2 regions of the Lonsdalea quercina genome follow, and region 1 is predicted to be linked to the other one. Evidence: predicted binding sites of a transcription regulator. Region 1 holds the regulator's gene; the other holds the start of a gene.
The links. The regulator LexA, encoded in region 1, represses DNA repair genes until DNA is damaged. The targets are predictions, from matches to a motif close to TNCTGTATGTACATACAGNA.
Positions count from the first base shown of each region.

Region 2: the regulator LexA is predicted to act here: its motif matches at 6,469-6,488, upstream of BLU64_RS03285 (metal-dependent hydrolase).

Region 1 covers NZ_FNQS01000011.1:16,902-31,942, forward strand. The annotation lists gene BLU64_RS14005 (glutathione S-transferase family protein) at 1-330, shown strand, start outside; gene BLU64_RS14010 (LysR family transcriptional regulator) at 406-1,302, opposite strand; gene BLU64_RS14015 (pirin family protein) at 1,413-2,114, shown strand; gene zur (zinc uptake transcriptional repressor Zur) at 2,200-2,709, shown strand; gene lexA (transcriptional repressor LexA) at 2,913-3,524, opposite strand; gene BLU64_RS14030 (diacylglycerol kinase) at 3,637-4,005, opposite strand; gene plsB (glycerol-3-phosphate 1-O-acyltransferase PlsB) at 4,137-6,596, shown strand; gene ubiA (4-hydroxybenzoate octaprenyltransferase) at 6,637-7,500, opposite strand; gene ubiC (chorismate lyase) at 7,516-8,037, opposite strand; gene groL (chaperonin GroEL) at 8,909-10,552, opposite strand; gene BLU64_RS14055 (co-chaperone GroES) at 10,598-10,891, opposite strand; gene BLU64_RS14060 (FxsA family protein) at 11,098-11,571, opposite strand; gene aspA (aspartate ammonia-lyase) at 11,994-13,433, shown strand; gene cutA (divalent cation tolerance protein CutA) at 13,596-13,928, shown strand; gene BLU64_RS14075 (protein-disulfide reductase DsbD) at 13,904-15,041, shown strand, end outside.
Region 2 covers NZ_FNQS01000002.1:81,872-96,912, forward strand. The annotation lists gene pheT (phenylalanine--tRNA ligase subunit beta) at 1-2,018, shown strand, start outside; gene ihfA (integration host factor subunit alpha) at 2,023-2,319, shown strand; gene BLU64_RS03265 (nitrous oxide-stimulated promoter family protein) at 2,349-2,750, opposite strand; gene nadE (ammonia-dependent NAD(+) synthetase) at 2,899-3,723, opposite strand; gene osmE (osmotically-inducible lipoprotein OsmE) at 3,945-4,274, shown strand; gene BLU64_RS03280 (L-cystine transporter) at 4,346-5,737, opposite strand; gene BLU64_RS03285 (metal-dependent hydrolase) at 5,852-6,454, opposite strand; gene adhP (alcohol dehydrogenase AdhP) at 6,659-7,675, opposite strand; gene hxpB (hexitol phosphatase HxpB) at 7,917-8,582, opposite strand; gene BLU64_RS03300 (YniB family protein) at 8,791-9,339, shown strand; gene BLU64_RS03305 (fructosamine kinase family protein) at 9,366-10,238, opposite strand; gene BLU64_RS03310 (metal ABC transporter permease) at 10,448-11,287, opposite strand; gene BLU64_RS03315 (metal ABC transporter permease) at 11,284-12,144, opposite strand; gene BLU64_RS03320 (manganese/iron ABC transporter ATP-binding protein) at 12,141-13,046, opposite strand; gene BLU64_RS03325 (metal ABC transporter substrate-binding protein) at 13,043-13,954, opposite strand; gene BLU64_RS03330 (DUF2627 domain-containing protein) at 14,745-14,879, shown strand; gene cspE (transcription antiterminator/RNA stability regulator CspE) at 14,902-15,041, shown strand, end outside.

The sequences.
Region 1 (15,041 bases):
GAACAACGGCTGAGCCAACAGCGTTATCTGACCGGCTCACGTCTAACGGAAGCCGACCTGCGGCTATGGACCACGCTCGTTCGCTTCGACCCGGTCTACCACACCCATTTCAAGTGCGACCGCTGGCGTTTGACGGATTATGAAAATTTGTACGGTTTTACTCGGGATATCTATCAACTTCCAGGTATCGCTGACACGGTTAATATGGATCACATTCGCCACCACTATTACCGCAGCCATGCCACGATTAACCCCTGCGGCATTATCTCCATCGGCCCGGAGTTATCGTTAACAAAACCGCACGACCGAGAGAGCCGATTTCGCCTCTAATGCCCAGTAAAGGCTCAGCGTGACGGCAGAACCGGGGGGGGGCGCCCGCATTGCCGTCCTTTCAGTTGGCGCTCATCAGGAATCACGCAATACTTTGGGGATTTCCCGTAGCAGCCACGACTTGGCTTCGCCCATGTTGTCGCGGCGCCAGGCCATGATGATCTGGCTCTCGAAGGTGCTTTCCGGGCTGACTACCCGCAGCCGCCCTTCAGCAATATCCTGCGCCACCAGTTCGTAAGGGATCGTCGCAACGCCTAGCCCGGCGAGCAAAGCCCGGCGTTTATCGTCCATGGTACTCACCGTCAGCCGAGGCTGTTTATCCAACAATTGCACCGTGAGCACAGGGCGGTCGCGGGCGGTATCAGCAATGGCGATGCCTCGATATTTGACGCGAGTCACCTCTGACAGCGGTTCGGGTTCATGATGAATGGGATGATCCGGGCTAGCGACATAGACGCTTTTCACCGAATAGAGCTTGCGCGTATTAACCTCGGACGTTGCACGGAAATGCATATCCGGAGAGATCACGATGTCGGCACGGTCTTGTTCCAGCCGCTCCCAGGCGCCTGCCAGTACCTCGGTCAGAATAGAAACCTGCGTGTTGGCTTTTTGCGCCAACTTGTCCAGCAGTGGGAAAAGTCGCTCCGTCGGCACCAACGCTTCCGCGACAATGGTGACATGGGTTTCCCAACCGCGAGCCAGCGCTTCGGCATCCGTCGTCAGCTTATCGGCCGCTTCCAGCAGAACTCGCCCACGTTCCAGCAGCATCCTTCCCACATTGGTGAATTTAGTGCGATGACCCGAGCGGTCGAACAAAACCACGTCCAGTTCATCCTCTAACTTTTGCATGGTGTAGCTCAGCGCTGAAGGCACTCTTCCCAGCTCATCTGCCGCGGCGGCGAAGCTACCCCGACGATCAATAGCATCCATCACCCGCAACGCTTCCAATGTTAACGCCCGATCTTTCGACATAAATATTCTCATTCAGGATTTTTGAACGTCCTCACCAGATTAACTAGCTAACAATCAACCGTCCAGCCTATTACCTTTGTAAGGTCGAATAATTATGAGGGCCTGACACCATGATCATTAGCAGAGCAGCAGAGCAATGCGGCAAGGCTGACTACGGATGGCTGCAGGCACGATACACGTTCTCTTTCGGCCACTATTTTGACCCTGACCTGTTGGGATTCGGCTCGCTACGCGTGTTGAATCAGGAAGTCCTGGCGCCCAAGGCCGCCTTCCAGGCGCGGACCTATCCGCGCGTCGATATCCTGAATATTCTTCTGCAAGGCGAAGCCGAATATCGGGACAATAACGGCAGCCACACGCAGGCTAAAGCCGGCGACGTCATGTTGCTGGCGACCCAGCCCCACCTCAGCTATAGCGAACAGAATATTGCCAACGACATACCGCTGACCCGTATTCAGCTATGGTTGGATGCCTGTCCGACGCGCGAAAACCTCTCGCTACAGCGTATGTCTCTGAACGGCGAGCACTGTCAGTTGCTGGCTTCCCCAGATGATGAAAATGGCAGCCTACACCTAAGACAACAGGTCTGGGTTTACCATCTTGATCTGGCCGCAGGAGAATCGCTGACGCATGCCTTGAAGGGAAACCGCGCCTACGTTCAGTCTATTCACGGTGAGTTTGGCATCCGCTGCCAAGTCGATGAGGGCAAAATGCTGCGTTGCGGCGACGGGGCTTTTATCCAACAGGAAACGGCCATCGCCCTGCAGGCGAAAACGCCGGGGCGGGCCCTGCTGATCGATTTGGTGGTGTAGCGCTTTCCCTGCCTGACTCGGCGTTTTTGCGGAGTCATGGTAAGATAAACCATTATCCTCACCACTTTTCTTCAGGGTTACAGCAATGGATTCAACCGATCCGACCAAACTTCTTGCTCAGGCTGAACGACTATGTCAGCAACGCAACGTGCGACTTACGCCGCAGCGTCAGGAAGTACTGCGTCTGATGGCCCAACAGCCCGGCGCCATCAGCGCTTACGACTTGTTGGATCTGCTCCGTGTCGCTGAACCTCAGGCTAAGCCCCCCACCGTTTACCGCGCGTTGGATTTCCTGCTCGAACAAGGATTTATCCACCGAGTGGAATCCACCAACAGCTACGTGCTGTGCCACCATTTCGAAGAACACAGCCATACCTCGGCGCTATTTATCTGCGACCGTTGTCGCCAGGTAACGGAAAGCCCCACGGAAGGCATCGAAGAGATATTGCGGCAGATCGCGGTCCAGACGGGATTCTCCTTACGCCACAGTGTAGTCGAAGCGCACGGTATGTGCGTTGAGTGCAGGAAAATCGAAGCCTGCGACCATCGCGACAGCTGCAACCACGACCACAGTATCGTCATCAAAAAACGCTGAGCAGCGTATCGTTTTCAGAGTCGGCCTTATCAGTGTCGAACGGCGATACTGAGAATGGAATCTTAGGAAAAAATTAGAGGTGGGAGAAGGGACTGAGGCGGTGAATAATGTTTGGCTTTGCTTCGGTTTTGCCCGTTACGTTCAGCAAGAAAGACCAAACGTAACGGAAGATGCATAAACGGGGCGTTCAGCAAGCAGGCCTATCAACTCCAGTCGCTATTGCGAATGACGCCGACGGCTAGTCCTTCAATAGAAAAATTTTCCTTGCTCAGATCGACCACGATAGGTGAAAAATCTTTGTTTTCAGCTAACAGTTGCACTTTGTTGCCCTGCTGCTTCAATCGTTTTACCGTGACTTCGTCCTCAATGCGCGCCACAACAACCTGACCGTTGTGAACATCCTGCGTTTTATGCACAGCCAATAAATCGCCATCCAGAATACCGATGTCTTTCATCGACATACCGCTAACTCGCAGCAGGAAATCGGCATTTGGCTTAAACATGGTCGGATCGACCTGATAATGACATTCGATATGCTGTTCAGCCAGGAGAGGTTCCCCTGCTGCAACGCGACCAATCAAGGGAAGACCGAGCGACTCTTCTTCCATCAATAGACGGATACCGCGGGATGCACCGGTGACAATCTCAATCACGCCTTTACGGGATAGGGCTTTTAGGTGTTCTTCAGCGGCATTAGGAGAGCGGAATCCCAGCTGCTTAGCGATCTCTGCTCGGGTGGGTGGCATACCGGTTTGTGAAATATGATCGCGAATAAGATCATAAACCTCTTGTTGTCTGGTCGTTAAAGCTTTCATTCCGCCCCCTGGTTGTTTATACAGTTTCGCTGTGAGTATATACAGGGAAACTGCCTATGGGAACTGAGAAATCGCGTTATGCCTTGTTTTTTGGCGTCATTCATGAGAGCCATCACGCAAAATGGCCCCACAGCAAGACACCCCAGACCACGGCCGCCAACAGACAAGCCACCAGCACCGCAGCTGACCCAAAATCTTTCGCTCTCCCCGCAAGCTCATGATATTCCTTGCCAATTCTATCCACCACGGCTTCGATAGCACTATTCAGCAACTCGACGATCACAATCAGCACTACCGCGCCAATCAACAATAACCGTTCTAATATTGAAACTGGCAACCAACAGGCAATAATGATGCCTGCCAGAGTAAGAATGGTTTCCTGACGAAAGGCCGCTTCATGCCTCCATGCCTGTTTGAGTCCTTGCAACGAATAGCCCGTTGCCTTGACAAGGCGGGTAATCCCGGTCGCCTTATTCATGATCCTTGCTTACTCCCTTTTTATTTAGTTTCGAACGCAATTTTGGCGTTACCCCATTGTCTCATGACCACAGATATCCGATAAGGTTTCTGTTATCCTTGCGGCGCATTGCTAATAAGAGGTTCTCAGTTGTTATGTCAGGTTGGCGTAAAATATACTATAAGCTATTGAATTTCCCTCTAAAACTTTTGGTAAAGAGCAAAATTATTCCTCTGGATCCGATCGCTGAGCTGGATATCGATCCTACACGTCCTATTTTCTACGTTCTGCCCTACAATTCCAAAGCAGACTTACTGACGCTGCGTGAAAAGTGCCTCGCGCTGGGGCTGCAGGACCCACTCGAACCCTTGATTGTCGACGGGGAAGCGCTGCCGAGCTACGTATTCGTCAATAATGGCCCGCGCGTATTTCGCTACTATGTGCCCAAAGAGAAATCCATCAAGCTTTTCCACGACTATCTGGATCTGCATCGCGATAATCCGTCGCTGGATGTCCAGATGGTGCCGGTTTCAGTCATGTTCGGCCGCTCGCCTGGGCGCGAAGGGCATCAGCAGGAAGCGCCTCAGCTGCGCCTGCTGAACGGCATCGAAAAATTCTTTGCGGTTCTGTGGCTGGGACGCGACAGCTTCGTTCGTTTCTCAACGCCAGTATCCCTACGCTATATAGCGACAGAGCACGGCACGGATAACTCCATCGCCCACAAACTGGCTCGCGTGGCGCGTATGCATTTCGCTCGTCTGCGACTGGCCGCCGTCGGTCCGCGCCTGCCGGTCAGACAGGAGCTGTTCAAGAAACTGCTGTCATCGAAAGCCATCGCCAAAGCGGTGGATGACGAAGCCCGAGCCAAGAAAATCTCGCGTGAGAAAGCCCAGCAGAACGCAATTGCGATGCTGGAAGAGATCGCCGCCGACTTCTCCTATGAAGCGGTGCGTCTGACGGACCGCGTACTGGGCTGGACCTGGAACCGGCTGTATCAAGGGATTAACGTCCATAACGCTGAACGCGTTCGGCAGTTGGCTCAAGACGGCCATGAAATCGTTTATGTTCCCTGTCACCGCAGCCACATGGACTACCTGCTGCTTTCTTACGTGCTGTATCACCAGGGGCTGGTGCCGCCGCACATTGCCGCAGGAATCAACCTGAACTTCTGGCCGGCGGGTCCTATCTTCCGCCGCCTCGGCGCATTCTTCATCCGCCGAACCTTCAAAGGCAGCAAACTTTATTCCACCTTGTTCCGCGAGTATCTCGGCGAATTGTTCACCCGTGGTTATTCGGTAGAGTACTTCGTGGAAGGCGGACGCTCGCGCACCGGTCGCCTGCTGGATCCAAAAACAGGCACGCTGGCTATGACGCTTCAGGCCATGCTGCGCGGCGGCACGCGACCCATTACGCTGGTTCCGATTTACATCGGCTACGAGCATGTGATGGAAGTTGGCACTTACGCCAAAGAGCTGCGCGGCGCCACCAAGGAAAAAGAAGGGTTTCTCCAGATGGTGCGCGGACTTCGCAAGCTGCGTAATCTGGGACAGGGTTACGTCAACTTTGGCGAACCGCTGCCGCTGATGACTTATCTCAACAACAAGGTTCCGCAGTGGCGCGACGCCATCGACCCAATCGAAGCGCAGCGCCCCGCCTGGCTGACGCCTACCGTGCAGGACATTGCCTCCGACATCATGGTACGTATCAACAACGCTGCGGCGGCCAACGCCATGAATCTGTGTTCAACCGCCCTTCTGGTGTCGCCCCAGCGCGCAATGACCCGTACGCAGTTGGAAGAACAGCTAGAATGCTATCTGCAACTGATGCGCAACGTGCCGTATACCGAAAACACGACGACGCCGAACAAGACGCCTGCCGAACTGATCGACCATGCGTTGAAGATGGACAAATTTACGGTCGAAAACGACAAGCTGGGTACCATCATCAGCCTTCCTAGCGATCAGGCTGTGCTGATGACCTATTACCGCAACAATATTCAGCATCTGCTGATCCTGCCTTCTCTGGTCGCCAGCATTATCGTGCACCATCGGCGCATTACTCAGACCGAGTTGTTACGCCAGGTGACGTTGATTTATCCGTTGCTGAAAGCGGAGCTGTTCCTGCATTACGAAACGGCGCAATTGGCCGATGTCCTGCAGGCGTTGACGTCCGAGCTGGCGAATCAACGCTTGATCGAGTTAGACGGCGAAAACCTGACGCCGAATAGCGAGCGTAGCCGCCCATTGCAGCTGCTGGCCGCTGGCGTTATCGAAACGCTACAGCGATACGCCATCACCTTCCTGCTGCTGAAGGGCGACCCGACGATCAATCGCGGTACGCTGGAGAAAGAAAGCCGTGCGATGGCGCAGCGCCTGTCCCTCCTGCACGGTATCAACGCGCCGGAGTTCTTTGATAAAGCGGTCTTTTCTACGCTGGTCAATACGCTGCGCAGCGAAGGATATATCAGCGACAGCGGCGATGCCGTGCTGGAAAAAGTGCAGGCGATCTATGCGATTTTGGGCGACGTGATTACACCGGAAGTCAGGTTAACGATCGAAAGCCCCGCCGTAGTCGTAACGGCGCCGACGGTGCAACAGAATAAACAAGTGGAATAATACGGCATGTGCCTGCGGCAAGTCGGCCGCAGGCCTTTCTCTAGAGACTCAGCGCTATCCCGACGAACAGCGCCATCCCTACAAAGTTGTTATTGCGAAAAGCCTTGAAGCAATTATCGCGATCCCGCCCCGCTATCAGCGTCTGCTGATAAACAAACAGCCCCGCTACCGCCAGCAACGACCCATAGTACACTGCGCCGAGGTCGGAAATACGCCCTAAAATTACCATCGCCCCCAGCATCAACAGTTGCAGCACGCCGATGATAACGGTGTCGTAACGACCGAACAGGATAGCCGTCGACTTCACGCCGATCTTGAGGTCGTCATCGCGGTCGACCATCGCATACTCGGTGTCGTAGGCCACGGTCCAGCACAGATAAGCGAAAAACATCAGCCAGCAGCTGACAGGTAGCGACTCGCTAACGGCGGCATAGGCCATGGGGATCGACCAACCGAAAGCCGCGCCCAGCACAACCTGAGGCAGATGGCTGAACCGCTTCATAAAGGGATAAACCCAGGCCAAGGCCAGCCCGACGACCGACAGCCAGATCGTCGTGGAGTTTAACGTCAGCACCAGCCCAAAGGCGACCAGCGCCAGGATCACGAACAGCGTTTTCGCGGACTGCTCACTGACCATGCCGCTGGGTAAGGGTCGCGATGCGGTACGCTTAACATGACCATCAAAATGGCGATCGGCGTAGTCGTTAATGACGCAACCCGCAGCTCTCATCAGGAATACGCCCAGCACAAACACACAGAGTGTCCAGCTTGCTGGCGCGCCGCGTCCCGCCAACCATAGCGCCCACAGCGTCGGCCACAGCAGCAACAGAGAGCCTATCGGCTTATCGATCCGCATCAGGCGACAATACACCATCCATCGTCCCGTCGTTAAAATTCGTTCCAACTCATCGTCTCCTCTCTACCGTTCAGCATCAGAACTGAGCGGAGAATAAATAGGGGAATCAGGCAAAAAAATTTCTGTCAGCAATAAAGGATGGCCCGCCAACCGCAGTCGTGAACGGCGAGCCCACAGATCGCCGCGATGTCCGGGATTGATAAAGTCGCGTTCCGGCGCGCCGTGTTGAAACAGATATCGTCCGAGAGGCACACGCCCAATCTGCGTCAACGCTTGGTTTGATTTCTGCAGCGTGCGCTCAGGGATCACCGTACGGCCAAATAACCAAGGTCTACCGTCACCATACAGCGTCACTTCCCGAAGCCAGAAGCGTTCGCTGACGGGCAATAGCGGCAACGCCTCCCCTAAGGCCGATGGCGAGATAAAACCTTCGTGGGAGACCTCCACGTCGAGACGCCGGCAATGGGTCTCCAATCGCGCAGTCATTGAGTCTCGATAGGCGAGCCATTCGGCGACTGCGGCAGGGACATCTGTGAACTCGCACCAGGTCACCGGGCGCAGGAGATCTACCGTCTCATCTGTCATTGCCCCCTCCTCGCCTTGGGTTTAGTAAATAAAGTAAACGGTTTCCATTGTAGCGTAGAATAGCGCATTGATGAGTTGTTATGCCCTTGGGATTAATGATCTGCATGATTTTCATACACTCGTTATGCTATTAAACGCGCCGGAAGCAAATATGGCGTTATCGAGCCAAAGAAGTCAGGATCAAGCGTTATCACCGGCCGCTCATCCGAATTTCATGATATTTCAATGCCATCACGCCATGGCATATTCACGCGCCATTGCCCGCCTTATGGGCTATTAATACAATAAAAATCCCGCTATTAATAGCGTGGCTTATTTTCACCTTTCGGGATTAGAGCAGTTTGCGATAAAAATTGCTAATTGTTTGATTATAGGGACAAAAAACCATACTTTCGCAATGGACAATCGCCCCCCTTAGAAATAGTTTTTGGTTTGTGGGCAACTGGGAAAGCATGAACTGTCTCCCTAAAGATTCTGCCGTTTCATTGATTAATTACCCTCTTCGCTATATTTCGCGCCGATGGTGATCCTCAAAAACAATTTAGCCTGCCATCTATTAGACAGTTTTTTTGCTCGCGACAGCCACGGCCTTTCATTTATTCCCCCCCCAATTGTAAGGGTTATTTAACCGCCTGTTTCGTAGCTTAAAAAATTGAATTTGAGTCAATAAAACTTAGTAGCCTGATGCAGCGCTGATCGTCGACTTGAGTTGAATGACAGCGTAAACAAGACGAACCGCGGCAAGACATAAAAAAACGACCGGGTAATGTTGACCCGGTCGTTCTTTATTGGCTATCAGGGCTTGGAGGGATGCTGGCGTTATAGGTGCCGTCAGCCGCCTCCTAAGCGATGATGCGATGCTTAACGCATCTTACATCATGCCGCCCATACCGCCCATGCCGCCCATACCAGCAGCGCCTAAGTCTGCTTTATCTTCTTTCGGCAGGTCTGTCACCATACATTCGGTGGTGATCATCAGGCCAGCGACAGAAGAAGCGTACTGCAGAGCAGAGCGCGTTACTTTGGTCGGATCCAAGATACCCATGTCGATCATGTTGCCGTACTGTTCGCTAGCGGCGTTGTAACCGTAGTTACCTTCGCCCGCTTTCACGTTGTTGGCAACAACAGATGGCTCTTCACCGGCGTTGGCGACGATCTGACGCAGAGGAGATTCCATCGCGCGCAGCGCAACACGGATACCCACGTTCTGATCTTCGTTTTCGCCAGTCAGTGAACGGATTGCATTCGCTACGCGAACCAGCGCAACACCACCACCGGCAACCACGCCTTCTTCAACCGCGGCACGGGTCGCGTGCAGGGCATCTTCAACGCGCGCTTTTTTCTCTTTCATTTCAACTTCGGTAGCCGCACCGACTTTGATGACCGCAACGCCGCCAGCCAGTTTCGCTACGCGTTCCTGCAGTTTTTCACGATCGTAATCAGAGGTCGCTTCTTCAATCTGCTGACGGATCTGAGAAACACGGCCCTGGATAGTCGCTTCTTCACCGATACCGTCAATTACAGTAGTGGTGTCTTTGTTGATGACGACGCGTTTAGCCTGCCCCAGATCTTCCAGCGTTGCTTTTTCCAGCTCCAGACCGATTTCTTCAGAGATCACGGTACCCGCAGTCAGCGTAGCGATGTCCTGCAGCATGGCTTTACGACGGTCGCCAAAGCCCGGTGCTTTCACAGCCGCGACTTTCACGATGCCGCGCATGGTGTTCACCACCAGAGTCGCCAGGGCTTCGCCTTCCACGTCTTCAGCAATGATCAGCAGCGGTTTGCCTGCTTTGGCAACAGCTTCCAGTACCGGCAGCAGTTCGCGGATGTTGGAGATTTTTTTATCAGCCAGCAGGATATACGGGCTTTCCAGCTCAACAGAACCGGTTTCCGGCTTGTTGATGAAGTAAGGAGACAGGTAACCACGGTCGAACTGCATACCTTCAACCACGTCCAGTTCGTCCTGCAGGCCGGTGCCTTCTTCAACGGTGATCACGCCTTCTTTACCGACTTTTTCCATCGCTTCGGCAATCAGCTTGCCCACGGTATCGTCGGCGTTAGCGGAGATGGTACCTACCTGAGCGATGGCTTTGGAGTCAGAGCAAGGCACAGACAGTTTTTTCAATTCTTCGACCGCGGCGATAACGGCTTTGTCGATTCCGCGTTTCAGATCCATCGGGTTCATACCCGCGGCAACGGCTTTCAGACCTTCGTTGACGATGGACTGCGCCAGTACGGTAGCGGTAGTCGTACCGTCCCCCGCAGCGTCGTTCGCTTTGGAAGCCACTTCTTTAACCATCTGAGCACCCATGTTTTCGAACTTGTCTTCCAGCTCGATTTCGCGGGCGACGGACACGCCGTCTTTGGTGATGGTCGGAGCGCCGAAGGATTTATCCAGCACTACGTTACGACCTTTCGGCCCCAGGGTGACTTTAACTGCATCAGCCAGTACATTCACGCCGCGAAGCATTTTTACTCGAGCGTCGTTACCGAAAATTACGTCTTTAGCTGCCATTGGTTGTTTCCCTTAAATTCGTTCAGTTCAGAGGATTACGCACGATTAGGCTTCAACGATTGCCAGGATGTCGCTTTCGGACATGATCAGTACTTCATCGTTGTCGATTTTTTCTGTCTTCACGCCATAACCATCATTGAAAATAACGGTATCGCCAACTTTCACATCCAGCGGTTTAACTTCACCGTTTTCCAGGATACGCCCATGACCTACAGCCAGGACTTCGCCACGGGTAGATTTCCCCGCTGCAGAACCGGTCAGAACGATGCCGCCAGCTGATTTTGATTCAACTTCTTTGCGCTTGACGATAACGCGGTCATGCAATGGACGAATTTTCATTGATAGCTCTCCTTTGAGAAAGTCCATGTCAGTTTAGGTAACATGCCGGATATGCTTTTATATCCGACCTGGTGCAAAAGTAAGTGGGGACGTTTCGACGGGCTTCAAGGGAGAAAGGTAAAATTTTTTCTCTTTGTTCGCACTTTTTCACGGTCTGTGAAAAAAACTCAACAGATCAAATAGCTAATAAAAAAAGACCGCCTGAATCAGCGGTCGTCATTTTCATCATGTTTTTCGATGCGTTCAGGGCGTTGATCTTTACGTTGATATTCGCCCTCGAAGACATCGCCCTGCGCTCCGTCCGGACCCGACGAGCGCGAACGCCAGAGATGCAAATGCGGCATCAGTTTCAGCGTCAGATGCTTTTGCAACGCTGGCAGCAACAGCAGCAGGCCGAGGAAGTCGGTGAAGAACCCCGGCACCAGCAGCAGAAATCCCGACATCACCAGCGAAACGCTTTTCACCATTTCCGCCGCCGGGCTTTCTCCCGCTTCGATTTTTCGCTGCATTTGAATAAAGGTTCTGATTCCCTGATTGCGGACCAGTGAAACGCCGAGGCAGGAGGTAAACACCACCAGCAGCAGCGTAATGGCGATACCCAGCACATGGGCGACCTGGATGAAAATGAAAATTTCAATGTAGGCCAACAGGAAAATCAGTATTAAAGGTATCCAGCGCACCCGGTGCTCCTGTAATTGATATTTAACGTATTAATAAAAAGTATATTCCTAAAACCAGCGCTCGTAATATGCTATCGGCGCAGTCATAAACAGCTCTCGGTGCGCATTCAACGCGCCCATCATCTCGTTACATTACGGTTGAAATGGTAGCTCATACGCTACTTTTCAACCTATGCGCGTGTTTTTTTTGGCTGCTAACGTTTTTACCTATAGTCACACGGCGTGACTATTCGTTACGATTCACTCAGGAGACAGACAATGGAATGCCCAGATGTGATCAAGGCGACTATTTCACGTACAGGTTAAGAATATAATAATGCGATAGCCGTTAGTATCGGTCAAATACACCATCCCGAATGGGAAAATGCATTACGATAAGCTGTATAAATGCTAACTTATAGAAGAGTAAGAGAAGGCTCTTTATGTCAGACAATATCCGTATCGAAGAAGATCTGTTAGGCAGCCGAGAAGTACCCGCCGATGCTTATTACGGCATCCATACCCTTCGCGCTATTGAAAACTTTTACATCAGCAATCAGAAAATCAGCGACGTCCCCGATTTCGTCCGCGGCATGGTGATGGTGAAAAAGGCGGCGGCAATGGCCAACCGCGAACTGCAGACCATCCCGCGTAGAATCGCCGACGTGATCATTCGCGCCTGCGACGAAGTGCTCAACAACGGCAAATGTTTGGATCAATTCCCGGTGGACGTCTTCCAGGGCGGAGCAGGCACCTCGTTGAATATGAACACCAACGAAGTACTGGCTAACATCGGTCTCGAACTGATGGGACACCAAAAGGGCGAATACCAATACCTCAATCCCAACGATCACGTGAACAAGTGCCAGTCGACCAACGATGCCTATCCGACCGGTTTCCGTATCGCCCTCTACAACGCGATCCTGAAACTGGTTGATGCCAACACGCATCTGGGAGAAGGGTTCGAGCGCAAAGCTAAAGAGTTTGAAAACATCCTGAAAATGGGACGGACCCAGTTGCAAGACGCCGTGCCGATGAGCCTGGGCCAGGAGTTTCACGCCTTCAACATTCTGCTGCAGGAAGAGAACAAAAACCTGCTGCGCACCGCAGAACTGCTGCTGGAGGTAAACCTGGGCGCGACGGCGATCGGCACCCGGCTGAACACGCCGGACGGCTACCAACAATTGGCTGTGCAAAAACTGTCCGAAGTGAGCCACCTGCCCTGCGTTTCCGCGGAAGACCTGATTGAAGCCACATCTGACTGCGGCGCTTATGTCATGGTGCATAGCGCGCTCAAACGCCTGGCGGTCAAACTGTCGAAAATTTGTAACGACCTGCGCCTGCTCTCCTCCGGGCCGCGCGCCGGTCTTAATGAAATCAACCTGCCGCAGTTGCAGGCCGGGTCATCCATCATGCCGGCGAAGGTCAATCCGGTTGTTCCTGAAGTAGTCAATCAGGTGTGCTTCAAGGTGATCGGCAACGATACCTGCGTCACGATGGCGGCCGAAGCAGGCCAGCTACAGCTGAACGTGATGGAGCCGGTGATCGGACAGGCCATGTTTGAGTCCACCCACATTCTGACCAACGCTTGCTACAACCTGTTGGAAAAATGCGTGAACGGCATCACCGCCAATCAGTCTGTCTGTGAGTCCTACGTATTCAACTCTATCGGCATCGTCACCTACCTTAACCCGTTTATCGGTCATCATAACGGCGACATCGTCGGTAAGATCTGCGCCGAAACCGGAAAAAGCGTACGTGAAGTCGTGTTGGAACGCGGCCTGCTGACCGAAGCTGAGCTGGACGATATTTTCTCCGTACAGAACCTGATGCACCCGGCCTACAAAGCAAAACGTTACACTGACGAAAACGAACCGCAGTAACCTTCTCCGCTCCCTTCGCCCCGACACTCGGCGGCGAAGGGAGATTCTGTGACCTTCCCCCACTTCCTGAAGCGTCTATTTTCAACACGATCCGCGCTTACGCTCACGCTGGCCTCAAGGTATAGTGTGGCGACATTTCACGTTTCCGCTGCTGAGGTCATTATGTCTGAACCCAATGCCTGCGACGCCGTGGTGGTACTGTGTACGGCTCCCGACGACGCCAGCGCCAGAGAGTTAGCCGCCGCCGCGCTGGAAGCCGAACTGGCGGCCTGCGTCACGCTATTGCCAGGCGCCACGTCGCTTTATCGCTGGGAAAGTAAACTGGAGCAACAGCAGGAAATCCAGCTGATGCTGAAAAGCGATCAGGCGCACCTTCAAGACCTGTTTACGTTGCTGAAACAGCAGCATCCCTACCAAACGCCGGAATTATTGGCGCTCCCGGTTCACGACGGCGATAACGATTATCTCTCATGGCTCAACGCTTCTTTACGCTGATTATCCTATTCGGCACATTGCTTTTTACCGCTGTCGCACCTGCCGACAACCCCTTCGGACGTGCGCAAACGTCTCGTTTTCTACCCGCCGCGCAGGCGTTTGTCTTCGACTTCCAGCAACAGGGGAAGCAGTTAAAACTTCAGTGGATCATCCACTCCGGCTATTACTTGTATCGCCAAAAAATAGTGATTCACTCAGGCGGCACAAGGCTCACACAGGTTGATTTTCCGGCGGCCGAACGTCATCAGGACGCTTTTTTCGGCATGGTCGATATTTTCCGAAACCGCCTGCAACTGAATATTCCTTTGGACGGGATCCCACAGGGCAGCACCTTAACGGTCAGCTATCAGGGCTGCGCCGATGCCGGATTCTGCTATCCGCCGGAGCAGCACAGCATCCCGCTTAGCCAATGGGATACGGGGGAAAAGTTGTCTACCGCGCCACCGCTGCCGTTTTCGCCGTGGTGGGCCATATTGATTGGTATCGGGATCGCCTTTACACCCTGCGTGCTGCCGATGTACCCACTGATCTCCAGCTTGATTCTGGGACGGCGGGAACGCCTTTCCGCTCGACGCACTCTGCTGCTGGCCTTCGCCTATGTGCAAGGCATGGCGCTCACCTATACGCTGCTGGGATTGGTCGTGGCGGCGGCGGGTCTGCGCTTTCAGGCGGCGTTACAGCATCCTTACGTGTTAATAGGGTTGGCGTTGATGTTCACTCTGTTGGCGCTTTCCATGTTCGGGCTCTTTAACCTGCAGTTACCTTCCGCCATGCAAACGCGACTCGTTGACTGGAGTAACCGACAGGAAAGCGGTTCGTTGTATGGCGTCTTTTTGATGGGGGCGCTCGCTGGTCTGATTTGCTCGCCCTGCACCACCGCCCCACTCAGCGCGCTGCTGCTGTATATCGCCCAAAGCGGCCATATGCTGGCAGGCGGCGGTACGCTATACCTGTATGCGCTGGGGATGGGGCTGCCGCTAATCGGCGTCACCCTGTTCGGCAACCGCATCCTCCCGAAGAGCGGCCCCTGGATGAACCACATTAAAGAGGCCTGTGGCTTCGCGATGCTGGCGCTACCCGTATTCCTGCTGACGCGTCTGCTCGGCGACGATT
Region 2 (15,041 bases), on a different contig from region 1:
AATTGGGCATTGCCGACGACCATAACGGAATTCTGGAACTGCCCGCTGATGCGCCGATTGGGACTGACCTGCGCGAGTATCTGAATCTGGATGACAACATTATCGAGATTAGCGTAACGCCTAACCGAGCGGACTGTCTTAGCCTGCAAGGCGTCGCGCGTGACGTCGCCGTGTTAAATGGTGTTGCCTTCAACGCGCCGGAAATCACGCCCGTCGAACCGACAATCACTGACACTTTCCCTATCAGTGTCGAAGCCCCGGAAGCTTGTCCTCGTTACCTCGGCCGCGTGGTGAAAGGGATCAATGTGAAAGCGTCCACACCGCTGTGGATGCGTGAAAAACTGCGTCGCTGCGGTATCCGCTCCATCGATCCGGTTGTCGATGTCACCAACTACGTTCTGTTGGAACTTGGCCAGCCGATGCACGCGTTTGATCTTGCCCGTCTGGACGGGAACATCACGGTTCGCACCGCGCAGGAAGGCGAAATGTTGCGTCTGTTGGACGGTAACGATGCGAAGCTGAACGCAGAAACGCTGGTTATTGCCGATAGCAGCAAAGCACTGGCAATGGCCGGTATTTTCGGTGGCGAGCACTCGGGGGTGAATGAAGAAACGCAGGACGTTTTGCTGGAATGCGCCTTCTTCAATCCGTTGGCGATCACCGGTCGCGCGCGCCGCTACGGCTTACACACGGACGCTTCTCATCGTTATGAGCGTGGCGTTGATCCAGAGCTGCAATCTCAAGCCATGGAACGCGCCACGCGTTTGCTGCTGGATATTTGCGGCGGCGAAGCCGGCCCGGTAATTGATGTGACGCACGATAAAAACCTGCCTGCTCGCGCTACGATTGCGCTGCGTCGTGAAAAATTAGATCGCCTGATCGGCCATCATATTGCTGACGACAAGGTGAGCGATATTCTCGAACGTCTGGGCTGCCAGGTAACGCGTACCGCCGACGGCTGGCAGGCGACCGCGCCGAGCTGGCGTTTCGATATGGAGATTGAAGAAGATCTGGTTGAGGAAGTCGCTCGTATCTACGGCTACGACAATATTCCTAACGAAGCTGCGCTGGCACCGTTGAAAATGACGAGCCACCGTGAAGCTCATCTTTCTCTGAAACGCGTTAAGACCATGCTGGTGGACCACGGCTATCAGGAAGCGATTACCTATAGCTTTGTTGATCCAAAAATTCAGGCACTGGTACATCCTGGCGAAGAAGCGCTGATTCTGCCTAGCCCTATCTCGGTTGATATGTCCGCTATGCGCTTATCGCTGTGGACTGGTTTGCTGGGCGCAGTCGTTTATAACCAGAATCGTCAACAGAGTCGTATCCGTATTTTTGAGAGCGGATTGCGTTTTGTGCCCGATAGAGACGCGGAGCAGGGTATCCGTCAGGAAATGATGTTAGCAGGTGTGATCACAGGTTCCCGATATGAAGAGCATTGGGACCTGGCACGACAGCCAGTTGACTTCTATGATTTAAAAGGTGATTTTGAAGCTGTGCTGGCTTTGACGGGTAAACTTTCCGCCGTCGAGTTCAGAGCTGAAGCGAATCCTGCGCTACACCCAGGTCAAAGCGCCGCGATCTACCTGGATGGGCAACACATTGGTTTCATTGGTGTTATTCATCCAGAACTGGAACGGAAGTTGGATTTGAACGGTCGCACCGTCGTATTTGAAGTGCTTTGGGACAAAATTTCAGACCGTGTTGTGCCCGAAGCGGCTGATGTTTCTCGCTTCCCGGCTAACCGTCGCGATATCGCCGTTGTGGTCGCTGAAAACGTGCCTGCAGGAGATATTCTGGCTGAGTGCAAGAAAGTTGGCGCAAATCAGTTAGTTGGCGTAAACTTGTTTGATGTGTACCGGGGCAAGGGCGTAGAAGACGGATATAAGAGTCTGGCTATTAGTCTGGTATTGCAGGATACCGCTCGTACACTGGCAGAAGAGGAAATTGCCGCCACAGTCACGAAATGCGTGGCAGCATTGAAACAGCGATTCCAAGCATCCTTGAGGGATTAAACCTATGGCGCTTACAAAAGCTGAAATGTCAGAATACCTGTTTGAAAAGCTTGGGCTGAGTAAACGGGATGCCAAAGAGCTAGTCGAGTTGTTTTTTGAAGAAGTTCGTCGTGCCTTGGAAAATGGCGAGCAAGTCAAGTTGTCAGGTTTTGGCAATTTCGACCTGCGAGACAAAAACCAACGGCCGGGACGTAACCCAAAAACAGGCGAGGATATTCCGATTACGGCGCGCCGTGTGGTCACATTCCGTCCGGGGCAGAAGTTAAAAAGTCGGGTTGAGAATGCTTCACCTAAAGACTGAGTAAGTTGTAAGTAAACGAAAAGGCCGCTTTAGCGGCCTTTTTCTTTTACGGAATCCTCTGGAAAGCCGTCCTGTAAACGTGGCGTTTTCGTCCTGGCTCGCGGAATTTCCGGTACCGGACGGCGATCGTCCCAAAGATGCTTGAGAGCAAGCACGGGATGGTGCAGCAGCATTCTCGGTCCTGACCAAAGCATGATGAGTTTCATCATTTCACGTTTGGTCGGTTGATAACAGTGGATTGGACACTGCTTGCAGGCCGGTTTTTCTTCCCCGAAATAACATTTATTGAGACGGTTGATCGCATAGCGAAACAGCACCGTGTAGTGGTCATTGCCATCGAGAACGGGATGAGATTTGGCATACAGTTTGATCATTTGTCCGACAGTGCGAATCTCGCGCTGAATTCGTTTACCCGGTGGAGGGCGGCGCATCATAGTTATCTCACGTTAGAACTTTGACTCACAGTGTAGTCGCAATTGTATGACTTGAAGCCTACGGGACGCACAGAAAAGAAAACGGCAGCCTGGCTGCCGTAAAAGTTTCAGAGAGGACACTGATTTTGATGCAGTTGAAGTTCTGTTATTTCCAGAAATCGTCGAAAACGGTAATCGGCGGACGGCGTTTATGCTCCGTTTTGCGGTACCAGTCCTCAATGATCGCTGCGTCGCGCCGATCGATTTTCTTACCTTCGAGATAGTCGTCAATACTCTCGTAGGTGACGCCCAAAGCAACTTCATCAGGTAATGCAGGACGATCTTCTTCCAGGTCGGCAGTCGGGGCTTTGGTATAAAGATGGGAAGGGCACCCGAGAAGTTTCAATAGGGACTTACCTTGACGTTTGTTCAACCGGAAGATCGGGTTAATATCCGTTCCGCCATCACCGTATTTGGTAAAAAAGCCGGTAACGGCTTCTGCTGCATGATCCGTTCCGACGACCAGCCCGGCATTCATTCCGGCGATGCTGTATTGCGCTTTCATGCGCTCACGCGCCTTTTCGTTGCCCTTCACAAAATCAGACAGCTCAATGCCGAGTTCTCGGAGCGTCGCTTCGCTGGCATCTACGGCAGGTTTAATATTGATGGTCAAGACGCGGTCCGGCTGGATAAACTGAATTGCGTCCTGACAGTCCTGCTCGTCAGCCTGTACGCCATAGGGAAGGCGAACAGCGATAAACTGATACGCCGAGTTGCCGGTCTCTGCGCGAAGCTCTGTGATGGCCATTTGGCAGACTTTGCCCGTCAACGTGGAATCCTGGCCGCCGCTGATGCCGAGCACCAAGCTTTTGACGAAAGGATGGGCCTTGAGATAATTCTTTAAAAAATCAACGCTGACTCGGACTTCCTGTGCGGGGTCAATCGTGTTTTTGACGCCTAGTGCCTGAATGATGCTCTGCTGTAGTGACATTTCGCCTCTCCTGAACTTATTGATACGGCAGCATAATTAATAGGATTGTCTCAGTTTAACGTGACTTCCCACGGAGTAAAAGAATAAGCGAACGGGCTAGGATTGCCCAGGGAGACCTATTTTCTTACCCATTATCAGGTCATTAAAGCATTGACGTCGGGTTGAAAAACCGCCTTTTGCCATCTAGCCTTAAACTAACTAATACCAAAAGAGGTAATGCAATGAACAAGAATCGATTATTAATGTGTATTGCTGCAGGGCTGGTGCTCCTTTCTGGTTGTACGGCATATGACCGTGCAGAGAATTATTTCACCAAGCCGGTGGTAAAAGACGTCAAAAAAGGGATGACCAAACAACAGGTCAATCAAATCGCAGGCCCAGCTTCTACCCAGGCCACAATGATTAATGCTCGTGGTACCTGTAATACCTATATCCTGGGGACAAAAGACAAGAAAATACAGTACTACTTCGTCAGCTTCGATGAAACGGGTCATGTCCTGAATAAAGGCTTCCAAAGCTGTCAGGAATACGATACTCATCCTCAAAGCTAACCTGGGTCGAGCAACAAAAAAAGCCGAACATCTTGTTCGGCTTTTTGGTTTTTAAACGCGAAAGATCAAACTTACTGCTGCTTTAATTCCACGTCTTCCCGCGAATTAAACACCTGTTTGTCGGTTTGCTTCAGTAACTGACTAGTCACCGTTCCCGCCGTCATCGAGCCGCTGACGTTCAACGCGGTACGCCCCATATCAATCAGGGGTTCGATTGAAATAAGCAGAGCCACCAGCGTGACCGGAAGCCCCATCGCGGGCAGGACGATCAATGCCGCGAAGGTCGCGCCGCCGCCCACGCCAGCCACGCCGGCGGAACTGATGGTCACGATGCCCACCAGCGTGGCGATCCAAACCGGGTCCAGCGGGTTGATGCCCACCGTTGGTGCGACCATCACCGCCAGCATGGCCGGATACAACCCCGCACAACCGTTTTGACCGATGGTGGTGCCGAACGAGGCGGCGAAACTAGCGATAGACTCCGGGATGCCCAGACGTCGGGTTTGCGCTTCAATACTCAGTGGGATAGTGGCCGCGCTGGAGCGGCTGGTAAAGGCAAAGGACAGTACCGGGCCAACTTTACGGAAGAAGCGAGCCGGGTTGATGCCGGTCAGCGAGAGCAGCAGGGCGTGAACGACGAACATCATGGCCAGTCCCAGATAAGAAGCAACCACAAAGCTGCCGAGCTTGATGATCTCCTGTAGGTTGGAGCTGGCCACCATCTTGGTCATCAACGCCAGCACGCCGTAAGGCGTCAGACGCATGACCAGTCGCACCAGCTTCATCACCCATGACTGAAGAGTATCGATGGCGATCAAGACCTGTTGGCCTTTTTCAGCGTCATCTTTCAGCAGTTGGAGCGCGGCGACCCCCAGAAACGCGGCGAAGATGACCACGCTGATAATGGCTGTCGGACTGGCGCCGGTCAGATCCGCGAACGGATTCTTGGGGAGAAGCGACAGGATTAAATTCGGTACGGAGAGATCGGCGACCTTACCGGCGTAGTTGTTCTCAATTGCAGACAGTCGAGCCGTTTCCTGAGCGCCTTGCACCAGCCCTGAGGCGTTAAGTCCGAACAGGTTGGTGACGAAAACCCCGACCAGCGCGGCAATCAGCGTAGTGAAAAGCAGCGTGCCGATGGTCAGCAGGCTGATTTTTCCCAGCGACGAGGCGTTATGCAGCTTCGCCACCGAGCTTAGAATAGACACAAAGACCAGCGGCATGACGACCATTTGCAGTAGTTGGACATAGCCATTGCCGACGATATTGAACCAGGCAATCGACTGTGCAATCACGGGTGCATTATTGCCGTAGACCAGGTGCAATCCCAGGCCTAACAACACGCCTAGCACCAGACCCAGCAGCACTTTCTTCGCCAGACTCCAGCGCGCGTTGCCGCAGTAATTCAGCGCAATCAGTAGCAGGGCGAAAACAATGACATTCAGTATGAGCGGAAGATTCATCTCCACTTCTCCCTCGTTGGTTATCTTTTATCTTGCTCCCCGGCCGAGGAGGCAAGCGCGCTAGAATAACAGGTCTTTTCAACGGGTGTTACCGGCAAACTGGGCAGGTTGCACCTAAAAACGCAGTGAGGTGCTGCGTTGTGGGGTGAGTAGCTGGTGGAGTTGTATGCTAAGGCCCTGGAGCCATTTCGGTGGTTGAGGATAGTTCCAGCTTTCCAGCGACTTCTGGGGCTGCCATAACGACAGCACAATCAGCCCTGAACATAGCATCCGTTCCAGCTGATTGCCTTTTTGGCTTTGTAATATAGGGAAGCGGAATCGCCAGCGGCACGGCCATAGTAGCGGTACGCCTGCAGACGTCAGCATATCCGCAACGATATGGCTGAGATAGCCCACTATCATGGCGTGGTAGACGTCGCCGGGCACAGGCCAACTCGCGGGGAGCTGAGTGTGGATAAAGTACAGCCCGGCGATGATGGCTAACAGGCTGTGAGTAAAGCCGCGATGTCCACACAGGCGCGCTACCGGGACAGAGATCCACTTCAAACGTTGTCCCAATACTGATTTAGGGTGGTCGATATCCGGCAACAACGAGGTCAACATGGCCGCAGGGATAATATGCCACCAGTCTCCGGCTGCAAGGGCGGGAGAAAGCTCTGCTTTTTTGGCGAAAATGGCGCTGGCAACAGCGAATAGAAGGTGGCCTTCGGCGGTCATGCGATATCTCTGGAGGCTGTCATTTTATACAGTATAAAATATTGCGACGAGAGGTTAAAGGCGTGACGGCGTAACTCTTTATGATATCAGGCTTCGTAAACAGGCGATTTGAAGCCGTTATTGTGAGGTTGGTAAGCGGGAACGTAGGGGCCTGGGCGGCAGGAAAAGAGGTATCCCCGTGGTGAATCCACGGGGAAGAGACGATTACAGCGACAGATCGACGACGATACGGCCTTCAATCTTACCGGCATGCATGCGAGCGAAAATGTCGTTGATATTTTCCAGCGGTTCAACGGCGATATTCGCTTTCACTTTGCCTTTGCTGGCGAAGTCTAGTGACTCTTGCAGGTCTTTACGCGTCCCAACGATGGAACCGCGAACGGTAATGCCGTCCAGCACCATGTCGAAGATCGACAGGTCGAATTTACCCGGCGGTAGGCCGTTCAGAGCGATGGTACCGCCGCGGCGGGCCATGCCGATGGCCTGCTCGAATGCTTTCGGAGAAACTGCGGTGACCAGAACGCCGTGCGCGCCGCCGATTTCTTTTTTCAGATAGGCCACCGGATCGGTGTTTTTCGCGTTGACGGTGACGGTCGCGCCCAGACGTTTGGCGAACTCCAGCTTGCTATCGTCGATATCGACGGCTGCGACGTTTAGGCCCATCGCCTTCGCGTACTGAACAGCCAGATGACCCAGACCGCCGATACCGGAGATAACGACCCAGTCGCCCGGTTTTGTGTCGGTCATTTTAAGACCTTTATAAACGGTTACGCCTGCGCATAGGATCGGGGCGATTTCATTAAACTCGACGTCGTCCGGCAGGATACCGACATAGTTGGCATCGGCGAGGCAGTATTCTGCGAAGCTTCCGTTGACGGAGTATCCGGAGTTCTGCTGTTTTTCACACAGCGTTTCCCAACCGTCCAAACAGTAGTCACAGTGTCCACAGGCGGAATACAGCCAGGGAACGCCCACGCGATCGCCTTCTTTCAGGTGAGTGACGCCCGCGCCGACTTTCACCACGTGTCCCACACCTTCGTGGCCCGGAATAAATGGCGGATTGGGTTTGACCGGCCAGTCACCTTCTACGGCGTGGAGATCGGTGTGGCATACGCCGGTGGCGGCAATTTTAACCAATATCTGACCTGGACCCACTTCCGGTACCGGCACCTGCTCGATAACCAGAGGCTGTCCGAAGGCTTTTGCAACTGCTGCTTTCATCATCATGAAACCATCTCCGTTGTATTGGTGATATATCGATAGTAAGCGTAGCATATCGGCGGGATAAAAAATGTGAAAAGAGAAGCAAATTCGTTCTCATTAACAGTTTGATATACTTGTTAAAATCTTTTTTGACGATGCGGATGACATCCCTATTTTCTGTAAGGAAAACAGGGATGGGAAGGATAAAGAGGAACAGGATTGACGGGTGCTTCGGGTTGACGGAGCACCGCAGAGTTGTTCAGTAAATGTGGGCCGCGGTGAGCTCTTGCAGCGACGCCAGTTTAACGTCAGCTAATGCCCAACGCGGGTCGTGGCGCATCTCTGCTGCCGGAACGACGATAGAACGCATGCGGGCGGCCTTGGTCGCGATCATGCCATTGACCGAATCTTCCAGTGTGACGCAGGCGAGTGGGGATACGTCCAGCGCCTGCGCCGCGCGCAGATAAACTTCGGGATGTGGCTTGCTATAGGGGAGTTGATCGGCGGACATCAGCGTATCGAAATAATCCCGCAGATTAAACATCTCCAGCACCTGCTCCAACATAAACAGCGGGGAGGCGGAAGCCAGACCAATCTTCAGATTTTGACTGCGGCACAGTTGCAACGCCTGCTCCACACCGGGTAACAAAGGACGGGCTTCTTCCACGCACTGAATGGTACGTTTGATAATGCGGGTGGTGACCTCTTCTTTGCTCGGGCCTTTCCAAGGGGAGTGCTGATACCAGAGTGCAACTACCATATCGATGCGCAGGCCCAGCAGGTCCGGCATGCCATCGGTTGATGACATATCCACGCCCAATCCGCTGATGACCTCGTGTATCGAACGCTCCCAGAACGGCTCGGAGTCGATCAGCAATCCGTCCATATCGAAAATGGCCGCGTTAATAGGGTAAATGGCAGGCATAGGGCTGGGCTCCTGTGATGGAAACAAAATCGAAAAGAATTGCAATTATAAACCAGTTATACGCTAAATCATTGCTTCAAAAGGCCATCCCGCAAGAAAACGTTGACTCGCTGGAAACCTGAAGTACCCTGCTAACGGTTTTTATGTGTCTACACTATGTGTTATCTCATCGAGATATTTAGGCTGCGTCACTCATCAAGGGGAACTCATGACGTATCAACAGGCAGGCCTCATCGCCGTGGTCAAACGTATTGCGGGATGGCTCATTTTTATTCCGGCCGTGCTTTCTACGATCATTTCGCTGGCGAATGTCATTTATGACTTCACGGAGAGAAAGCAGGGGATTAATGGGGTCATGCAAGACTTTTTGCACCTGGTCGTGGAAGTGCTTCGCTTCAATACGCCGTTTCTCAATCTCTTTTGGTATAACTCGCCGGTGCCGGACTTTAGCCGATTATTCTCCTCGCCGACTCTGATGTTCTGGCTTATTTATATTTTAATCTTTGTCGGGTTAGCGATGCAGGTCTCCGGTGCGCGCCTTTCTCGTCGGGTGAAACATATTCGTGAGGGGCTGGAGGATCAGATGATCCTGGAAAACGCAAAAGGCAACGACGGCAAAACCCGTGACGAGCTGGAAAACCGGGTCAAACTTCCGCGTCATACCATTCTGTTGCAGTTCTTCCCGCTGTACATATTGCCGATTATCGTCGGCGTCATTGGCTATGTCGTGCTCAAAGTTATCGGTTTGATCGCCTGATGACGCGAGTCGGGGAGCAGCCCGACTCACGCCATATCCGCTGCCTGTAGCTGTGCTTCGATCGCCTGCTGCGCCGCAGCGATGCACTTACCACCGAACAAATTCGCGCGATTGAGCAAAGTGTAAATCTGGTAAATCGGTTGCCGTTCCACAAACCCTTTCTCCAGCGGCCAAACATTCTGGTAACCGTCATAGATTTGCGGCGGCAGTTCCGGATAGAGCGGCAGCATCGCCAGATCGCACTCCCGATCGCCCCAATAACAGGCTGGGTCGAACAAATACACGCCACCCGCGCTGTTCCCCCAGTTGTTAGACCACAAATCGCCATGCAGCAGCGACGGCGGCGGCTGGTGGCCAGACAGTTTCTGTTCTGCAACGGTCACCAACGCATCGATATCTCCGAAAGACATCCCTTTTTCTGCCGCCAGTTGCAGTTGCCAGCCGATTCGTTGTTCGGCAAAAAAACTGGACCAGCGGCGGCGCCAGGCATTCGGCTGCGGGGTGGTGGAGAGGTCGTTATCGAAGTCAAAGCCAAACAGGAGTTGTTCGCTCCACTGGTGCAGGCGCGCCAGCTGTTCGCCGAGACGCCAAGCGCCGTGCGCATCCAGCGGCCTGAATTCGATATATTGCAGGAGAAGGAAGCTGGTGTCTCGGTGGCTGCCGACGCCATATACCTTAGGAACGTGCACCGTTTCGCTGCGGGCCAGTAGTTCGAGCTGTTCCGCTTCCGCCCGGAATTTCGGCAGCATTTCCCGTGAGTCACTTTTGATAAAGACGTCGTGCTTGCCATAACGGAGATACCATGCGGAATGAATTTCTCCGCCTGGCAGTTCCCTGCGATCCCGTAATTCTCCCGGCCCCAAATGCTCTGCCAATAATTGACCGATCGAGTGCCACATAGAGAAACCTCCTGTTGGAATGACGCGATATATCGTTACGTTAGCGGTTTATGTCCTCTGGAGCTCGTCACCGTCGCCGTCCATCGCTATGATGCGTTTGGACTGACGACGGGCAGGGCAATGAAAGTTTGGGTTAAATATACGGCGCTGGATTCACCATACCGCCAACCGTCATCTTTTGTCACTGTCGGCATTCTGAATTTTTGCGATTAAACGCGGCTGCGTGGGCGGCGAGACTTCACTTGGTGATAGCTCAGCGCGACGGCAAACAGACATGCCTGAATAATGACGATGCACGGACCGGTTGCGCCATCGATATAAAAGCTCACCAGCGTGCCGGATACGCACGATAAAACGGATATTGTGGTCGCGATAATCAGCATGCGGTCAAACGTCTTGCAGAGCATATAGGCGATGATACCGGGGGCGATCAGCATGGCGATCACCAGAATCACGCCGACGGCCTGTAAAGACGCGACGATAGTCAGCGACAGTAGGCACAGCAGCCCATAGTGCAGCCATTTAACCGGCAGTCCGATCACGCGGGCGTGGTTAGGATCGAAACAGTACAACATGAAGTCCCGGCGGCGCAGCAGCACGATCGTCAATGTGCCGGCAGCGATAATGACGATTTGCCATAAGTCACTCGCTGAAATCCCCAGCACGTTGCCAAACAGGATATGGGTAAGATGCTGGTCGCTGTCGACACGCGCAAACATCACAAGTCCCAGCGCGAACATACCGGAGAAAATAATCCCCATAACGGTATCTTCCTTCACCCGACAATGGGTCTTTACATAGCCGGTGGCGACTGCGCAGAAGAGGCCGGAGGCGAAAGCCCCTATCGCCAGTGGCATGCCGAGTAAAAAGGCCAGCACAATCCCCGGCAGCACGGCGTGGGAAATCGCATCTCCCATTAAAGACCAGCCCTTCAGCACCAGGTAGCAGGACAGGACGGCGCAAACAACGCCAGTGATGACCGCCGCCAGCAGGGCGCGTTGCATAAAAGGGTAGCTCAGCGGGTCGGTAATCCAATGTATCAGACTCATAGGTTCTCTCCCCGGCTGGCCCGTCTGCGTTGGCGACGCGCAGCCAGCACGCCATGTTTTGGCGCAAACACAAAAGCTATCAGGAACACCAGCGTTTGTAGCGTGACGATAACGCCGCCGGTGGCGCCGTCAAGGAAGAAACTGATATAGGCGCCCATCGCGCTCGTCAGGGTTCCTACGGCGATGGAGATTAAAATCAGGTAACCAAATCTGTCGGTCAGCAGATACGCCGTCGCGCCCGGCGTAATTACCATAGCAATGACGAGAATCGCGCCTACGGTCTGTAGTGCGGCGACGGTGCAGGCGCTCAACAAGGTAAAAAACAGTATTTTCAGTCTCATCGGCGACAAGCCAAGCGAACTGGCATGGTTTTCATCGAAAAACACCGCCAGTAAATCTTTCCACCGCAGACATAATATGAGGAAGGTGACGACAATGATCACCAATACCTGCAAAGCGTCTTCATCAGCAATGCCCAGAATATTGCCAAAGATAATTGACTGGACATTGATGGACGTTGGGTTGAGCGAGATGATCAGTAGCCCTATGGCGAAAAAAGTCGAAAAAATAAAGCCAATAATAGCATCTTCTTTCAGGCGCGTTATTTGTCTGACGAACGTCATGGCCAATGCGGCCAGCATTCCGCTAAAAAACGCGCCAGCCGCATAAGGCAGCCCCAGCGCGTAGGCGCCGGCGACGCCCGGCACGACCGAATGGGACAGGGCGTCGCCCATTAAAGACCAGCCCTTGAGCATCAGGTAGGCGGAGAGGAACGCGCAGACGGCGCCGACCATCGCGCTGACCCAGATGGCTTTCACCATGTAGTCGTAGCTAAAGGGAAGGAGTAATTCGCTCATGGCGTTTTTTTCTCCCCCGGCTGCTGGCTAAACGTCGGTGGATCGCTTTTGGTCGAACCGTAAAACACGGCGGGACGTTCGTCATCCGTTAATACCGTTACGCAGCGACTATCGTCGTCAGCGTGCAGATTGGCCCCCCCCAAGTTGATATGACGAAGTACACCGCCAAAGGTTTTCTCCAGATTGGACTGCGTAAACGTGCTATGAGTGGGACCTGAGGCGAGAACGGTTTGATTGACCAAAATGACCTGGTCGCAGAACTCCGGCACGCTGCCGAGATTGTGGGTGGCGACAAGGATGAGATGACCTTCTGTCCGTAAAGCGCGTAGCAGGTCGACGATGGCATTTTCCGTTTGAACATCTACGCCGGTAAACGGTTCGTCGAGCAATAAAACGCTCCCCTGTTGAGCCAGCGCCCTCGCGAGAAAAACTCGTTTTTTCTGGCCGCCGGACAGCTCGCCGATTTGACGTTCGCGTAGGCTAGAAAGCCCGACACGTTCAAGCGCCTCCGCAACGATAGCTTTATCTTTCGCTCCCGGTATTCGCAGGAAGTTCATCTTCCCATAGCGGCCCATCATGACGACGTCGTAAACGCGTACTGGAAAATTCCAGTCAACTTCCTCTGTTTGCGGTACATAGGCAATCAGGTTTTGTTTCAGTGCGGAAGCGATAGGTTGCCGATTAAGTTTTACCTCTCCGCTGGTGGGCTTCACTAGTCCCATAATGCTTTTAAACAGAGTGGATTTACCGCTTCCATTGACACCGACCAACGCGCAAATCGTGCCGTCGGTCAATGAAAAGGAGGCATCTCGGATAGCCTGGTGACCGTTATTGTAAGTGACAGAAACGGACTGTACCTCCAACGACAGCTGATCAGTTGTTGCCTCTGCCGATTGATTCATCGTTCGAATCCTTTAGCGATGGTATCGACCGTGACCCGAAGCAGGTCCAGATAACTGGGAACCGGTCCGTCTTGAGTGGACAGAGAGTCGACATATAACACTCCGCCGTATTTGGCGCCGGTTTCTTTACTTACCTGGCGTGCTGGTTTATCGGAAACGGTGCTTTCGCTGAAAATAACGGGAATGTGTTTTTGACGGACCTGATCGATCACCCGGCGAACCTGCTGCGGCGAGCCTTGCTCATCAGCATTGATCGGCCAGAGATAGATCTCGTTCAGATGGTAATCCTTGGCGAGATAGCTAAATGCGCCTTCGCTGGTCGCTAACCAGCGCTGCTCCGCTGGAATGCGCGCGAGTCGCTCGCGCAGTGGGGCATCCATGGCTCTAATTTTTTCGGAATACATGCGGGCGTTCTCGTTATAAGTATCTGCATGGGCAGGGTCGTACTTTACTAGCCCCTGACGAATATTCTCGACGTAGATCAGTGCGTTAGTGGGGGACATCCATGCGTGAGGATTCGGATTGCCATTGTAAGGGCCTTCTCGGATGGGAAGAGGCGTGATGCCTTCGGTTACTACGACGGCAGGTACGTTTTTTATGTTCTCAAAAAAGCGTGTGAACCAGCGCTCCAGATTCATCCCATTCCACAAGATCAGTTGGGCCGACTGAGTTTTGACAATATCTCGCGGTGTGGGTTGATAATCATGGATATCCGCGCCGGCTTTGGCGATGGAGACTACCGTCGCGGCATCGCCAGCAACGTTTTGTGCCATATCCTGAATAATCGTCGAGGTTGTTACAACACGGAATTTATCAGCAGCGTGTACGGGCGATAAGGTCAATGCACTGCAAAACAACCAGACGAAGGTATAGAAAAAAACGGAAAGAGAGTGTCGAGACGAATTCATTCAAAGTCCTCGAGGCTAATTGTATGGTTTAAATGATAATACTTATCATTCAATTTATGGTATGACGCTCTCGAATCAGTGTCAATCTTTCCGATTTCTGTACAATCGCTGTAAACAAGAGAGTGTAAGGCTGTAGGGCGTTGGGCTCGCTAAGTTCTGCCTTAGTTAACAGATTAGCGCAAGATTAATGAATGTCGTTAAATGTTACAAAGTTTGTGTGGTTGTCTTGAGGCTATAATTCTTATGGAGACCATTTTCCCACGCGTGAGCTGCCTCTAACGCATCAAAAGGGCCTTATCTCAAAGGTGTCAACACTGGAATGTGGCGTCATCGTCGCCGCTGGTTTTCTATCAAACCGATAGTGCGAAAGTGTTTGTTTTATAGGCTTTGATATTATCGAAAAGGGTGGCTGAGTAACGCAGAAAAAGAAGAAGAGAATGTTCGTTCTATATTAAAACCAGTGTTTAGTGTTAGCAGTTCAAGGTACTGATGTTTTCTCGTCCAATGAGATGTAATGCTATCTATCCATAATGACAAATTAATTAATCAGGTTACTGGCGAGCTGACGTGAGGGTGCCATAATAATCATGTCTAGAGTAAGGTTACGTTGTGTGTTCATTTTTATCATCAAACTGCGCACTAATAATGCCAGCTATTAGAATTAGATATACGAATAAAGCATGAAATATACAAATATGTGCGTCGTGCCAACCATTGGTAAAAAATGGCTTGCCAAGGATCACAGAGTATGTGATAACGCATTTGGATGAAACGAGGTTCAGTTCTGTATATGAATGGCATTTTCCGTAAAGAAGTCTTGAGTACTAACGTTCACGTTGAATACCACTTCTCTGTCGATCCTTACTTTGGTGCCTCTAGCAGCAACGACTCAAATTTATCTGTACAACGCCTTCGGGCGGTCTAGAACGTTTAAAGGAAATATTGAAATGGCAAAGATTAAAGGTCAGGTTAAGTGGTTCAACGAGTCTAAAGGTTTTGGCTTCATTACTCCGGCTGACGGCAGCAAAGATGTATTCGTACATTTCTCTGCAATTCAGGGTAATGGCTTCAAAACTCTGGCTGAAGG